Linked DNA regions of Rheinheimera salexigens. The protein of the gene in region 1 interacts with the protein of each later gene in a pairwise test. Links are inferred from orthologs where the notes say so. Each region holds a gene or a part of one and is shown in the gene's direction. Other genes may lie near its edges.

Evidence for each region.
Region 2: the proteins of barA (region 1) and clpA interact in binary tests that used the Escherichia coli proteins (3 or more experiments, as listed by UniProt). The link is inferred for Rheinheimera salexigens from one-to-one orthologs.

Annotation. Positions count from the first base shown.
Region 1 is NZ_MKEK01000001.1:1,236,765-1,240,952, reverse strand. The notes cover bases 897-4,188. They hold barA (two-component sensor histidine kinase BarA), read left to right. Parts: upstream 897-1,228; coding sequence 1,229-3,988; downstream 3,989-4,188. Other genes in these bases: acpS (holo-ACP synthase), read right to left, coding at 4,111-4,188; rlmD (23S rRNA (uracil(1939)-C(5))-methyltransferase RlmD), read right to left, coding at 897-1,145. Outside these bases: more of rlmD, read right to left, coding at 1-896. UniProt on the Escherichia coli protein: Member of the two-component regulatory system UvrY/BarA involved in the regulation of carbon metabolism via the CsrA/CsrB regulatory system. Phosphorylates UvrY, probably via a four-step phosphorelay.
Region 2 is NZ_MKEK01000001.1:1,683,142-1,692,528, forward strand. The notes cover bases 3,311-6,271. They hold clpA (ATP-dependent Clp protease ATP-binding subunit ClpA), read left to right. Parts: upstream 3,311-3,637; coding sequence 3,638-5,905; downstream 5,906-6,271. Other genes in these bases: clpS (ATP-dependent Clp protease adapter ClpS), read left to right, coding at 3,311-3,584; infA (translation initiation factor IF-1), read right to left, coding at 6,003-6,221. Outside these bases: BI198_RS07760 (NUDIX domain-containing protein), read right to left, coding at 1-241; BI198_RS07765 (NADP-dependent isocitrate dehydrogenase), read left to right, coding at 487-2,715; cold shock domain-containing protein CspD, read right to left, coding at 2,830-3,048; more of clpS, read left to right, coding at 3,264-3,310; BI198_RS07790 (arginyltransferase), read right to left, coding at 6,318-7,016; aat (leucyl/phenylalanyl-tRNA--protein transferase), read right to left, coding at 7,052-7,774; trxB (thioredoxin-disulfide reductase), read right to left, coding at 7,784-8,740; BI198_RS07805 (sensor histidine kinase), read left to right, coding at 8,997-9,387. UniProt on the Escherichia coli protein: ATP-dependent specificity component of the ClpAP protease. It directs the protease to specific substrates. It has unfoldase activity. The primary function of the ClpA-ClpP complex appears to be the degradation of unfolded or abnormal proteins.

The DNA of each region.
Region 1 (4,188 bases):
TGGGCACCTGCTCTAGCGGGGTCAAGTAGCACTTTATTATACTGAGCAGTATTCCAACTGGCTTTTGGCCAAGGTAAATGCAAGTCTGCTTGGCTAGCAGTGACATTGCTTAATTGATTCACTTTAGCATTATGTAATAATTGTTGCACCATCTTGTCGATACCTTCAACAGCATGTACAGCTTTTACCTGCTGGGCTAAAGCCAGGCTAAAATTACCTATGCCTGCATATAAATCTAAAATAGTGTCGGTTGCTGTTGGCGCTAACCATTGCAGCGCTTGGCTGACCATTTCTTGATTGACCGCAGCGTTAACCTGAATAAAATTATCAAGGCCAAACTGTAATCGTAGCCCTTGCTCTGGCAGTGAATATTCCGCTTGATATTGTGCATGCTCTGGTTGCCAAGGACTAAACTGGCCCGACTCAAACTCACCCAACCAAATAGCTGTTGGCCAAGCATCAATTAAGCGCTGCTTATCTTGCAAAGTTAATGGCTGAGTATGACGGACAATAATATAAGCTTGGCCTGCGGCGTCAATCACTTCAACATGGGTAACGGCACTGTTGGTCGACAGTAACGGTAATTGCGTAGCTAGCACGGTAAATACTGGCGCTAAAACTGGCGATAGCACTAAGCAGTGTTGAATATTAACAATTTGTTTGGCATTGGCTTGGCGAAAACCAATACTAAATTTGCGTTGTTTTTTATCATACCATACGCCTATTCTGGCACGGCGACGGTAGGCTATGTTGTCTGCAGCTAGCATCGGTTGCCAAGGTAGGTCAGTTAAGCCTAGCTGATGGCTTAATAAGTCATCAATTCCTAGTTGTTTTAAGCGTTGTTGGTCACTAACGGCGATATATTGTAACTGGCAACCACCACATTGTTTGGCATAACGACAGGGAGCGTTTACTCGCTCTGGCACAGCTTGTTTAACCGAGGTAACGCTTGCCTTAATAAAGCCAGCTTTGTCTTCCAACACTTTGGCCTGTACTTTCTCTCCCGCTAGCGCGCCAGTAACAAAGGCTATTTTATTATCTATTTTAGCAATACCTTGCACTTCATAGTCAGTACTATCAATGCTTAGATTAATGATATTGCCAATACGGCTAGGTTTTGTTTTTGCTTTGTAAATGCTGACCATAGGTTCTCTATCAGGTTATAGGCAAGTGCGGCGTGTTGTGTCATTATCTGCCTGGGTGCTTTAACAATATAAACTTGAGTTTAATGACAAAAATAAGATTACGTATTTGGTTGCTACTGTGTAGCTTATTACCCGCGCTGCTAATTAGTGTATTCTCTGGCGGCTATTTTAGCTATGTTCGTCACCATGAGTTACAGTTTTCTTTATCTGAGCAAGCACGACATATTGCCGTTCCGCTGGCTATTACCAGCGCTAGCTTATTGGCATCTGAACAACAGTTACCCTTACAACAGCTTATTGATACTAGCCACCGCTACAATTCACCTTTATTAACCAGCATAGCCATATTTAATCAGCAAAATCAGCTAGTGTATAATAGTAATCCCCAATTCACTGCCACTGCTTTAGCCAGTAAGCAGCAAACCGATCTAACTGAACATGGCTTTTATAGTGAAACTGCAACTAACTTAATATTCTACCACCCACTGACCCTAGCGCAAAACGGTCAACAGTTGCACTTAGGTTACTTAGTATTAGATTTGCATAAAGATACATTACATTTGCGTCAGCAAAGTAGTGCGTTAGAAATGATACTAATTTTAATCAGTTGTTTATTATTAAGCTGTGCCCCAGCATTTTATATTTTGCAGCGGTTATATCGGCCGGTTCGGCTTATGAACATCCAACTTAAACAATTAATTAATCATGATCATACTAATAACATCCCGTTAGTCACGCGTAAGCCCAAAGCTACTGCCAAAGAGCTGATTGAGATGCAGCAAGGGTTAAACAAATTAAGTGCCCAAATTGTTAGCCAAGAACATGAAATGCAACAGCAGATAGATCAAGCTAATAGTGACTTACAACAAACATTAGAGCAGTTAGAAGTACATAACGTGCAACTCGATTTTGCGCGGCGCAAAGCCCTGGAAGAAAACCGACAAAAATCAGAATTCTTAGCCAAAATGAGCCATGAATTACGTACGCCATTAAATGGGGTTATTGGCTTTACCCGACAAGTGCTTAAAACCAAATTAACCAGTAACCAACATGACTATTTAACCACTATTCAAAAGTCTGCTAATAGCCTTTTACACTTAGTAAATGATGTCCTAGATTTTTCTAAGTTAGAAGAAGGTCGACTGTCTATTAATCCTGAACCATTTTCACTGCGCGATATGTTAAACGACGCAACTGAATTGTTAGCTGCTAATGCGTTTGATAAATATTTAGAATTAGTGCTAATGATCGATCCTGAGTGTCCGGATGACATCATTGCTGATCCGAAGCGCTTTAGCCAAGTGCTGATGAATATTGCCGGTAATGCCATTAAATTTACTGACCATGGCAGTATCGTGATTCGAGTCAGCTGTAATTCTTTAAATGATGACCAAATAATTTTACATTGCTCAGTTCAAGATACCGGCCGTGGTATTAGCAGTGAACAACAACAACAATTATTCCATGGTTTTGGCTCTTCTGATCCCAGTAGCCATCAATCAGGTTCAGGCTTAGGTTTAATGATTTCGCAACGTTTAGTGGAAGCGATGGGCGGGAAAATTGGTTTTGAAAGTACTCAAGCTGAAGGCTCTACTTTTTGGTTTACGCTTAAATGTAAACGCCATCAATTAACCGTGGCAGAAAACTTACCTATCGCAGTATTAGAGCAGAAAACCGTGCTGTACTTTGAGCCACAACAACATTCACGTGAAGCCATGCTCCAGCTGTTACAAAGTTGGTATTTAAACGTGACCATTTGCAGTACCTTAAGCCAGTTACAGCACACGCTAGCCCAACAACAACATTATGATATTGCTATCATTGGTAAAACAGTAGCGATTAATCAAGTTAATCACATTATTAGCGTGATGCAAAAAATTAAACCGCAAACCGATTATCTGTACTTATTGGTTAATACTTTATCCCCCAGTATTCGCGAAACATTGCTTAATTCTGGTGCAGACGCTTGTTTATCCAAACCAGCTCATTTAACTAAATTGGCCATGGCATTAGCCCATCCTTATTTACAGCATCAAGCCAGTAGCGATGAAATACTATTGCCCAAAAAAGCGCAGTTAAAAGTGCTGACTGTGGATGATAATGAAGCTAATTTAAAATTAATAAATACCTTATTGGCTGAACAAGTTGAGCACATAGAATCGGCTTTTGATGGCGCCGAAGCTTGGCACAAAGCCACCCAGCATGTGTATGACATTATCTTTTTAGATATTAATATGCCGATTATGGATGGTATTAATGCCTGTCAGCGTATTAGACAAAGCTCACTAAATGAACATACGCCTATAATTGCCGTAACCGCACATACTGCCGATGGCGAGCGTGAGCGTTTAATGATGCTCGGCTTTGATGAGTTTTTAAGTAAGCCGCTAGATGAAAAGATGCTGCAGTGTATTTTACAAGAGTTCTGCCAGCATAAGCAGATTACAGCAACCGCTGCCATTAACCCTACCCCAGCTTGGCCAGAAAGCAAAATAGTCGACTGGGCACTAGCTTTACAGCAAGCTAACGGTAAAGTTAACCTAATGCAGGATATGCTAGCGATGTTAATTAGCAGCATAGAGCCGACCCAACTCGCTATACAGCAAGCCATTAAACAACACGACCGTGCTGCTTTATTACAGCATATTCATAAATTGCATGGCGGCTGTTGTTATACCGGCGTGCCAAGGTTAAAACAGTTAGCCGAGATTATTGAAACCAGCTTAAAGCAGCAAGTCCCGCTACAAACTTTAGAGCCTGAATTTTTTGAATTAGACGATTTACTGCAGACCTTGTTACAAGAACAGCAACAATGGCCAGAATGGCCAGATGTTGAAGGGTGAATGCTAAACTTCAGTGTATATAAGGGGCGGTTTACCCACACTAACACGCCGTAAAACCGCCCCTCAATAATGCAACTTAGATAGTCCATCCTAGTTAATTCAGGACTATTAAAAATTTGAGATTAACGTTCTAAGATAACGGTGGCGGCGGCATAGGCTTGCTCGTCAGTGATTGATAACCAAATATGGCTGACTGCCAT
Region 2 (9,387 bases), 450 kb from region 1 along the record:
GATCATTGGCTGCATGGAGCTGAGAGATGCCTAGCCAATGAGTTGGCGCTAGATTTAAACCGGTTTCTTCTAACAACTCACGACAGATTGCGCTGATTAAATCTTCATTTTCTTCAACATGACCAGCGGGTTGGTTTAACACGCGTAGCTGGCTTTGTTTATCAATTTCTTCGACAAATAAAAACTTATTATTGTAATGCACCACAGCGGCTACAGTGAGATGTAACTGACTTCTACTCATATTGGGTAATCTTATAGTTAACTAAAATCGCGGTTCTTTAATCTAACCGATCGCGCTATAACAATGGCGACTTAGCATATATGACCAGTAAGCCTTAGCCTATAGTCGCCTATTTTATTAAATGTCATGCTGCTATACTACGGCCGCTTTGCAACAAATGCGTTTAAAACATCAACATCGCACACTTATTAGTACTCAGTGCTGATAACGCTGCAGATGATCGCGAACACATTACAGGAATAAACATGTCAAACAAAATTGCAAAAATTATTTACACTGAAACAGACGAAGCGCCAGCCCTGGCGACTTACTCTTTTTTACCAATAGTTCAGGCTTTTGCCGCAGCAGCTAGCATTGAAGTTGAAACACGTGATATTTCGCTATCAGGGCGTATTATTGCCGTTTTCCCTGACTTTTTACAACCAGAGCAGCAAATAGCCGATGCGTTAGCTGAACTGGGTGAGATGGCAAAACAGCCTGAAGCCAACATTATTAAATTACCAAATATTAGTGCTTCTACACCGCAGTTAAATGCCGCAATTAAAGAATTACAGCAAAAAGGCTATGCGTTACCTAATTATCCTGTTGAGCCTAAGACTGATCAAGAACGCGATATTAAAGCTCGTTACGATAAAATTAAAGGCAGTGCAGTAAATCCTGTATTGCGTGAAGGTAACTCAGATCGTCGTGCTCCAGCGTCTGTTAAGCAATATGCACGTAAAAACCCACATAGCATGGGGGCGTGGTCTGCAGAGTCTAAGTCACATGTTGCCCATATGTCTGAAGGTGACTTTTATAGTAGTGAGCAGTCAACTACGTTAGAACAAAATGATACTTTAAAAATTCAGCTGGTTGCTAAAGACGGTAGCGTTACGGTATTAAAACCCGAGTTAAAAGTATTAGCCGGTGAAATAATTGATGCTGCTACCATGAGTAAAGCCGCGTTATGTGCGTTTTATCAAGCGCAAATCACTGAAGCTAAGCAGCAAGACGTATTATTATCGTTGCACTTAAAAGCCACCATGATGAAAGTATCTGACCCCATTATGTTTGGTCATGCCGTTATTACTTTCTTTAAATCTGCTTTTGATAAACATGCGGCATTATTTGCCGAGTTAGGCGTTGACGTTAAAAACGGTGCCGGTGATATATATAGTAAAATCACTAGTTTGCCACAAGCTAAGCAAGACGAAATTATCGCTGATTTAAATGCTTGTTATGCTAAGCAACCTGAATTAGCGATGGTGAATTCAGATAAAGGTATTACTAATCTACATGTACCAAGCGATGTGATTATTGATGCTTCTATGCCAGCCATGATCCGTAGCTCAGGTAAAATGTGGGATACCGCAGGCAACCTAAAAGATACTAAAGCTATGATCCCAGATCGCTGCTATGCCGGTGTGTATCAAGAAACGATTAGCTTCTGTAAAAAGCATGGTGCATTTGATCCTAAAACCATGGGCTCAGTGCCAAACGTAGGTTTAATGGCGCAAAAAGCAGAAGAATATGGCTCGCACGATAAAACGTTCGAGATTGCTACTGCCGGTGTTGTACAAGTATTAAATAGCCAAGGCGAAACTGTATTTGAACACGCTGTTGAACAAGGTGACATTTGGCGTATGTGCCAAGCCAAAGATGCACCCATCCGTGATTGGGTTAAATTAGCGGTTAATCGTGCTCGTTTAAGCAATACCCCAGCCGTATTCTGGTTAGACGAAAACCGTGCTCATGACCGTCAATTAATGACAAAAGTGCATAGCTATTTAAAAGAGCACGATACTAACGGCTTAGACATACAAATTATGTCGCCAGTTGAAGCAACGCGTTTCTCTTTAGCTCGGATCAAAGAGGGTCTAGATACTATTTCAGTAACGGGTAACGTATTACGTGACTACTTAACAGATTTATTCCCAATTTTAGAATTAGGCACTAGTGCTAAAATGCTGTCAGTGGTTCCGTTGATGAACGGTGGCGGTTTATTTGAAACTGGCGCGGGTGGTTCAGCACCTAAACATGTTGAGCAATTCTTAAAAGAAAACTACTTACGTTGGGATTCACTAGGTGAGTTTTTAGCCTTAGCCGCATCGTTAGAGCATTTAAGCCAAGTAACCGACAACAGCAAAGCAAAAATTTTAGCCGACGCTTTAGATCAAGCGACAGCGAAGTTTTTAGACAATGATAAATCACCACGTCGTAAACTAGGTGAGTTAGATAACCGTGGTAGTCACTATTATTTAGCGATGTATTGGGCTGAAGCGTTGGCCAATCAAACGGCTGACACTGAATTGCAAAGTCGTTTTGCTAAATTAGCACAAACACTTAATCAGCAAGAAGCGACCATTATTGCTGAATTAAATGGTGCCCAAGGTAAGGCGGTCGATATTAATGGTTATTATCGTCCTGATAGCGATTTAGTATCAACCGCTATGCGTCCAAGCCAAACCTTAAATGCATCGTTAGCGTCGTTATAATTTACGACAGCATTAACGACAGCATTAGTGGCATCTGATAAATAAAAAGCAGGCTTAAAGCCTGCTTTTTTATTATATCCTTGACCCTAATTTTTTGTACCTTAGGCGGCTTGTTTATTCTACCAAGTCTTCAGGAAGCTTGATATTTACCGCATGTAGCCCTTTTGGCCCATCTGATAAATCAAACTGAACATCTTGGCCCGCTTTTAGAGTACGGTAGCCATCCATACTTATGGTGGAGTAATGGGCGAAGATATCTTCATCGCGACCATCTTCTCGAATAAACCCAAATCCTTTGGCGTTATTGAACCATTTTACTTTACCGGTAGCCATACAACTTACTTCCTTCTCTAAGTTAGCTAAATTCTGTATTCTAGTTTAAATGGTGGGGGGAAATGCGTCACCTCCATCAACTACTGTAGATAATTTGAGCAAACAGTCAAGTTGTTTGCAAAAATAAACTTAAAATTTACTAGATATTAACCTTAACCCTTTGATGGATGACGCAGCTATGGCTATAGTTTATGAACAGTAATAAAGAAAAGTTTATGAATAGTAATAAAGAAACAGAAGATCAAGATATTGGATTAGAGCAATTAACACGGCAGCGTGTTGAACCGCCGCCAATGTATCGGGTGGTGTTGCATAATGATGATTACACCCCCATGGACTTTGTTATTGATGTATTAAGTCGATTTTTTAATTTACAGTATGAGCAAGCCACTGAAATTATGTTAAAAGTACATTATGAAGGGAAAGGCATTTGTGGCACTTTTACTGCAGAAATAGCCGAGACCAAAGTTCAGCAAGTGATGCAGTATGCAAAAGAGCATCAGCATCCATTACTGAGTACGATGGAGCGTGCATAAGTGCACTCTTAGCATGGTCAATTATTGTTACTCAGGTAGTTTAGGAGTTGTTTATGTTGAATAAAGATCTTGAGTTAACGCTGAATCTAGCCTTTAGATTTGCTCGTGAGCGTCGGCACGAATATATGACAGTAGAGCACCTATTGTTAGCGCTGTTAGATAACCCTGCAGCAGGTGAAGCGCTGCGCTCTTGTGCTGTAAATATTGATAAGTTACGGGCAGAGCTAGCTAGTTTTATTGATTCAACTACACCGGTATTACCCGAAGGTGAGTTAGAGCGTGACACGCAACCAACATTAGGTTTTCAGCGAGTATTACAACGGGCTGTCTTTCATGTTCAGTCATCGGGTAAGGTTGAAGTAACTGGTGCCAATGTTTTAGTCGCTATTTTTAGTGAGCAAGAGTCGCAAGCGGTATATCTACTGAAAAAAGTTGATATTAGTCGCTTGGATGTTGTTAATTATATTTCGCATGGTGTGACTAAAACTGAAAAGTTAGAGCAGCATGATGAGCATGGTCAAGATGACGTGACTGAAGTGGTAAGCGATGACAGTAAATATTTAGAGAACTTCACCACAAATTTAAATGTTTTAGCTCAAAATGGTGAAATTGATCCGTTAATTGGCCGCGATAAAGAAGTAGAGCGTGCAGTACAAGTGCTGTGTCGGCGTAAAAAGAATAACCCGCTGTTAGTGGGTGAAGCTGGCGTAGGTAAAACGGCTATTGCCGAAGGCTTAGCTTATCGAATTGTAAAAAATGAGGTGCCAGAAGTTATTGCTAATGCAACTATCTACTCGTTAGATATGGGCGCATTGTTAGCTGGCACAAAATATCGTGGTGATTTTGAAAAGCGCTTAAAAGCGTTACTAAAAGAGTTACAACGGGAAAAAGATGCCATTTTATTTATAGATGAAATACATACTATCATTGGTGCTGGCGCTGCGTCAGGTGGTGTTATGGACGCATCCAATTTAATTAAACCCTTGTTATCAAGTGGCAAATTACGCTGTATGGGCTCAACTACATATCAAGAATATAAATCGGTGTTTGAAAAAGATACCGCTTTAGTCCGTCGTTTCCAAAAAATTGATGTGCTAGAGCCCAGTGTTGAAGATACCACCAAGATATTATTAGGTTTAAAAGAACGTTACGAGCAACATCATAATGTGCGCTATACCCAAAAAGCCATCCGTGCAGCGGCTGAACTGTCTGCTAAGTATATTAATGACAGGCATTTACCAGACAAAGCGATTGATGTTATTGATGAAGCGGGGGCCAGCCAGCGCTTATTACCCGAAAATAAGCGGCGCAAGGTAATTAATGTCGCTGAAATAGAGCATGTCATTGCAAAAATGGCGCGAATTCCTGAAAAGTCGGTATCAGCATCGGATACTGATGTGTTAGCCAACCTCGATCGTAATTTAAAACTAGTGGTCTTTGGTCAAGATAAGCCAATAGAGGTATTAACCTCAGCCATTCGTTTATCGCGGTCTGGATTAGGCAATGAAGAAAAGCCGATTGGTAACTTTTTATTTGCGGGCCCAACTGGTGTCGGTAAAACAGAAGTCACCAAGCAACTTGCTAAAGTGTTAGGAGTAGAATTACTGCGTTTTGATATGTCGGAATATATGGAACGCCATTCTATTAGCCGCTTAATAGGTGCGCCGCCAGGTTATGTTGGTTTTGATCAAGGTGGCTTATTAACGGATGCAGTATCCAAGCACCCCTATTCTGTCGTATTACTGGATGAAATAGAAAAGGCGCATAGTGATATTTACAATATTTTGTTGCAGGTAATGGACCACGGTACCTTAACCGATAATAACGGTCGTAAAATTGACTTTAGAAACGTGGTGTTAGTTATGACTACTAACGCAGGCGTACAAGAGACTGTACGTAAGTCTATCGGCTTTAAACAGCAAGACCATAGTCATGATGCACTTAATGAAATTAACCGCACCTTTAGCCCTGAGTTTCGAAATCGCTTAGACGGTATTATTTGGTTTCAACACTTATCTGAAAATATTATTTTACAGATTGTGGATAAATTTATTTGTGACCTACAGGTGCAACTGGATAAAAAGCAAGTGGCGCTTGAAATTGATGCTAATGCAAGACAGTGGTTAGCAGATAAAGGCTACGATAAAACAATGGGCGCTAGACCGATGGCACGAGCAGTGCAAGAGCATTTGAAAAAGCCATTGGCTAATGAATTGTTGTTTGGGCAGTTAGTGCATGGCGGGGATGTAAAAGTGGCGTTAGTTAATGACGAATTACACTTTGAATATCAAGTTGCTAATGAACCGGCGTTAACCGATTAAGCTGGAGTAGAAATTTACAATTAGCCAAAACTAAAAACCCGGTTTAAGCCGGGTTTATTATATTTTGCCATGTAGATAAAACAGCACTTAACATCAATTAACGTTGGCGGAAAACAATTCGGCCTTTGCTTAAATCGTATGGTGTTAGCTCTACAGTCACTTTATCGCCTGTTAAAATGCGGATATAGTTTTTACGCATTTTACCAGAAATATGTGCGGTAACGACATGGCCGTTTTCCAGTTCAACTTTGAACATGGTATTTGGCAAGGTATCCAAAATGGTACCTTGCATTTCAATAACGTCTTCTTTCGCCATTCAGCGCATTTGCCTCTTTAAATTTGGATGAACCATAAAAAAATCTGCGCAGATTGTGCCGAAATCGACGGCAGAAGTAAAGTAAGAAGCGCTTTTTTAGCCAAATGAGTGCCAATGTCCCTGAATAAAGCGCTGTTGAGGCTTAAAATTAGCTTTGTAAGCCATTTTTTCGCAATTATCGATACTGTAACCAAGGTAAAGCCATGACTTGTCTAATTGCTGGGTTATTTGGGCTAAATTAAGTATGGCTAATTTGCCAGGAGAAAACGGGCTAACCGTTGGACAATAAAAGGTATAAACCGCTGATAGCCCATCAGGCAACACATCAACCACAGTAACACTGACTAATTGGTCATTAAGGTACTGTTCTAAAAAGTGTACCGCAAGCCAGCTACATTCCAGCATACTATTTAAGTCTGTCTCTGATGCAGGATACATGCTGCTATCACGGTGCTTAAACGCGATGTAAGCTTGATACAAGCCAAAGTAGGGCTGCGATGGCGTATCGACAAGTTGGAAACGCCACGCGGCATTGAGGGCTTTTTTGGCTAACCTGCGTTGGCTTGTACTAAGTGTTAATAAACGAGGATTTAAACGCACCGATTGGCAAGCATCACAGGCTGAACAATGTGGCCGATAAACTTGCTGATGGCTACGACGAAAGTTAGCATCAATCAGTTGCTGATAAAGCTCGGGGCTAAGCGGCGTTGCTGGTAACACAAAAGCCAGTCGTTGCTGCTGCGCAATGTAACTGCAGGGATTGTCATAGGTTAAACCTAACGTGATGCTTTGCATTGTGTTGCCTATGTTGCCTATGTTGCCTAAGTTGCTTATGGAGTTTCTGTAGCCAGAGTAATCATTCTGGGTTGCCAACAAGCTGGGTCAATTTTATTATCCCGCTGTTGCTGTAATAACGTCAAATAATCACTACGAGCAATTGTGCTTGCCCCCATTTGGCTTAAAAATGGATTAGGAATTTGACAGTCTATCCAGCCAGATGCGTGTTGTTGTAAATATTGCTGTAAGGCGATTAAGGCAAACTTAGCCATATTAGGCGCTAAGTTGAACATGGATTCGCCACAAAACAAACTGCCAGTGACGATGCCATATAAACCACCAACAAGCTGATTGTTATGCCAAACCTCAAGGCTATGGGCATGACCAAGCTGATGTAAATGACAGTAGGCATGCTGAATATCAGATAAGATCCAAGTTTCAGCCTGAGTTGGCCTTGGCGCAGCACAATGCCGAATAACCTGCTCAAAGCATTTGTTGATACTAAATTGTAACGGTTGTTTTTGCAGTTGCTTTCTAAGGCTTCGATTTAAGCTTAACGTATGGGGTGCAAAAATTGCACGCTGTGACGGGCTCCACCATAGAATAGGATCGCCCTGACTAAACCAAGGAAATATTGCTTGACGATAAGCATGAATTAACCGTTTTGCGGATAAATCGCCGCCCATTGCCAGCAAGCCATCAGGCGAGTTAAGCGCCTGTTCGACTGGCGGAAACAGCACGTCTGCTACCGCCAGTTGGGGTAAGTAAATTGGCAATGTTAATACTTACTTAATTAGCGCATCCAAGTAACGCTCGGCATCTAATGCGGCCATACAACCGGTGCCGGCAGAGGTGATTGCTTGGCGATAAATATGATCCGACACATCACCTGCGGCAAAAACTCCCGGTAAACTAGTTTGAGTTGCATTGCCATCTGAACCACTGTGAACTTTTATATAGCCACCATTCATGTCTAACTGGCCGGCAAAAATATCAGTATTAGGTTTATGACCAATTGCTATAAACACACCTTGCAGGGCTAATTCTTGATCCGACTCGCCTAGAGTTGATTTAAGCCGAACACCTGTTACACCACTATCATCACCCAATACTTCATCTAATTGACGGTGAGTGTGTAAAATAATATTGCCGTTTTTAACTTTCTCCATCAAACGGTCAACCAGAATTTTTTCTGCTTTAAAACTGTCACGACGATGAACCAGATGCACTTCTGCGGCTATGTTAGATAAATATAGCGCTTCTTCAACGGCAGTATTACCGCCACCAACAACAGCTACTTTTTGATTGCGATAGAAAAAACCATCACAAGTTGCACAAGCCGAGACACCACGGCCACTGTATAACTCTTCCGACGGTAAACCTAAATACTTGGCAGATGCACCGGTACAAATTATTAATGCATCACAGCTGTATACACTGTTATCGCCAGTAAGAATAAAAGGCCGCTGGTTAAGATCAACAGTATGTATATGATCAAATACGACTTCAGTATCAAAGGCTTCAGCATGCTTTAACATTCTGTCCATTAACGCTGGGCCGGTTAAACCATGTGCATCACCCGGCCAATTTTCTACGTCTGTAGTGGTGGTAAGTTGACCACCTTGCTGCATGCCAGTGATGAGTACAGGTTTAAGATTAGCCCGTGCTGCATACACGGCTGCGGTATAACCTGCTGGCCCAGAACCTAAAATAAGTAGCCGATTGTGTTTAATATCTGACATTGATTGCTCCAAAAACTGCTTTAAAATCATTAATGGTGCTGATTCTAAAAGAATGCAACCCAGAGTGAAAGTGCTAGACCTGATTTAGTCACAGCTGGGCTGTAAAACTAAATAGCATATGCTATTGTTTAACAAAATGTTATCTGCTGTACCGTTAGTATTATCATTGGTTTAATTGTTAACTTATACCCCCGAGGTTTACTTGCAGCGCAAAAACATTGCCTATTATTTCATCTTGCATTTGCTCTGCGTTGTAGTGTGGTCTTTTTCGTCGACTAACGTTCAAGCAGAAATCTTTAAACGCTTTGGTATTGATGATGGCTTACCCAACGCCACCATTTACAGTGTGGCTCAAGATCAACGCGGCTTTTTATGGCTAGGCTCTACTAACTCTGGTTTATTAAGATTTGATGGTTACCGTTTCCATGAATTTCCCGTACTCAGTGAAGCAGAACTCAGTACCAAACAAACACCGGATGTGGGCGTTATTATAATTGATACAGCCAATAACCTATGGGCTGGCACTTGGGGCTTTGGTTTATCAAAAATAGATAGTGAAACCGGTCAGCTACAACGCTTTACTACTAAAAATGGCTTAGCGGGCGATAAAGTACAAGTGCTGTTTCAAAGTGCTGATAAGGCAGTAT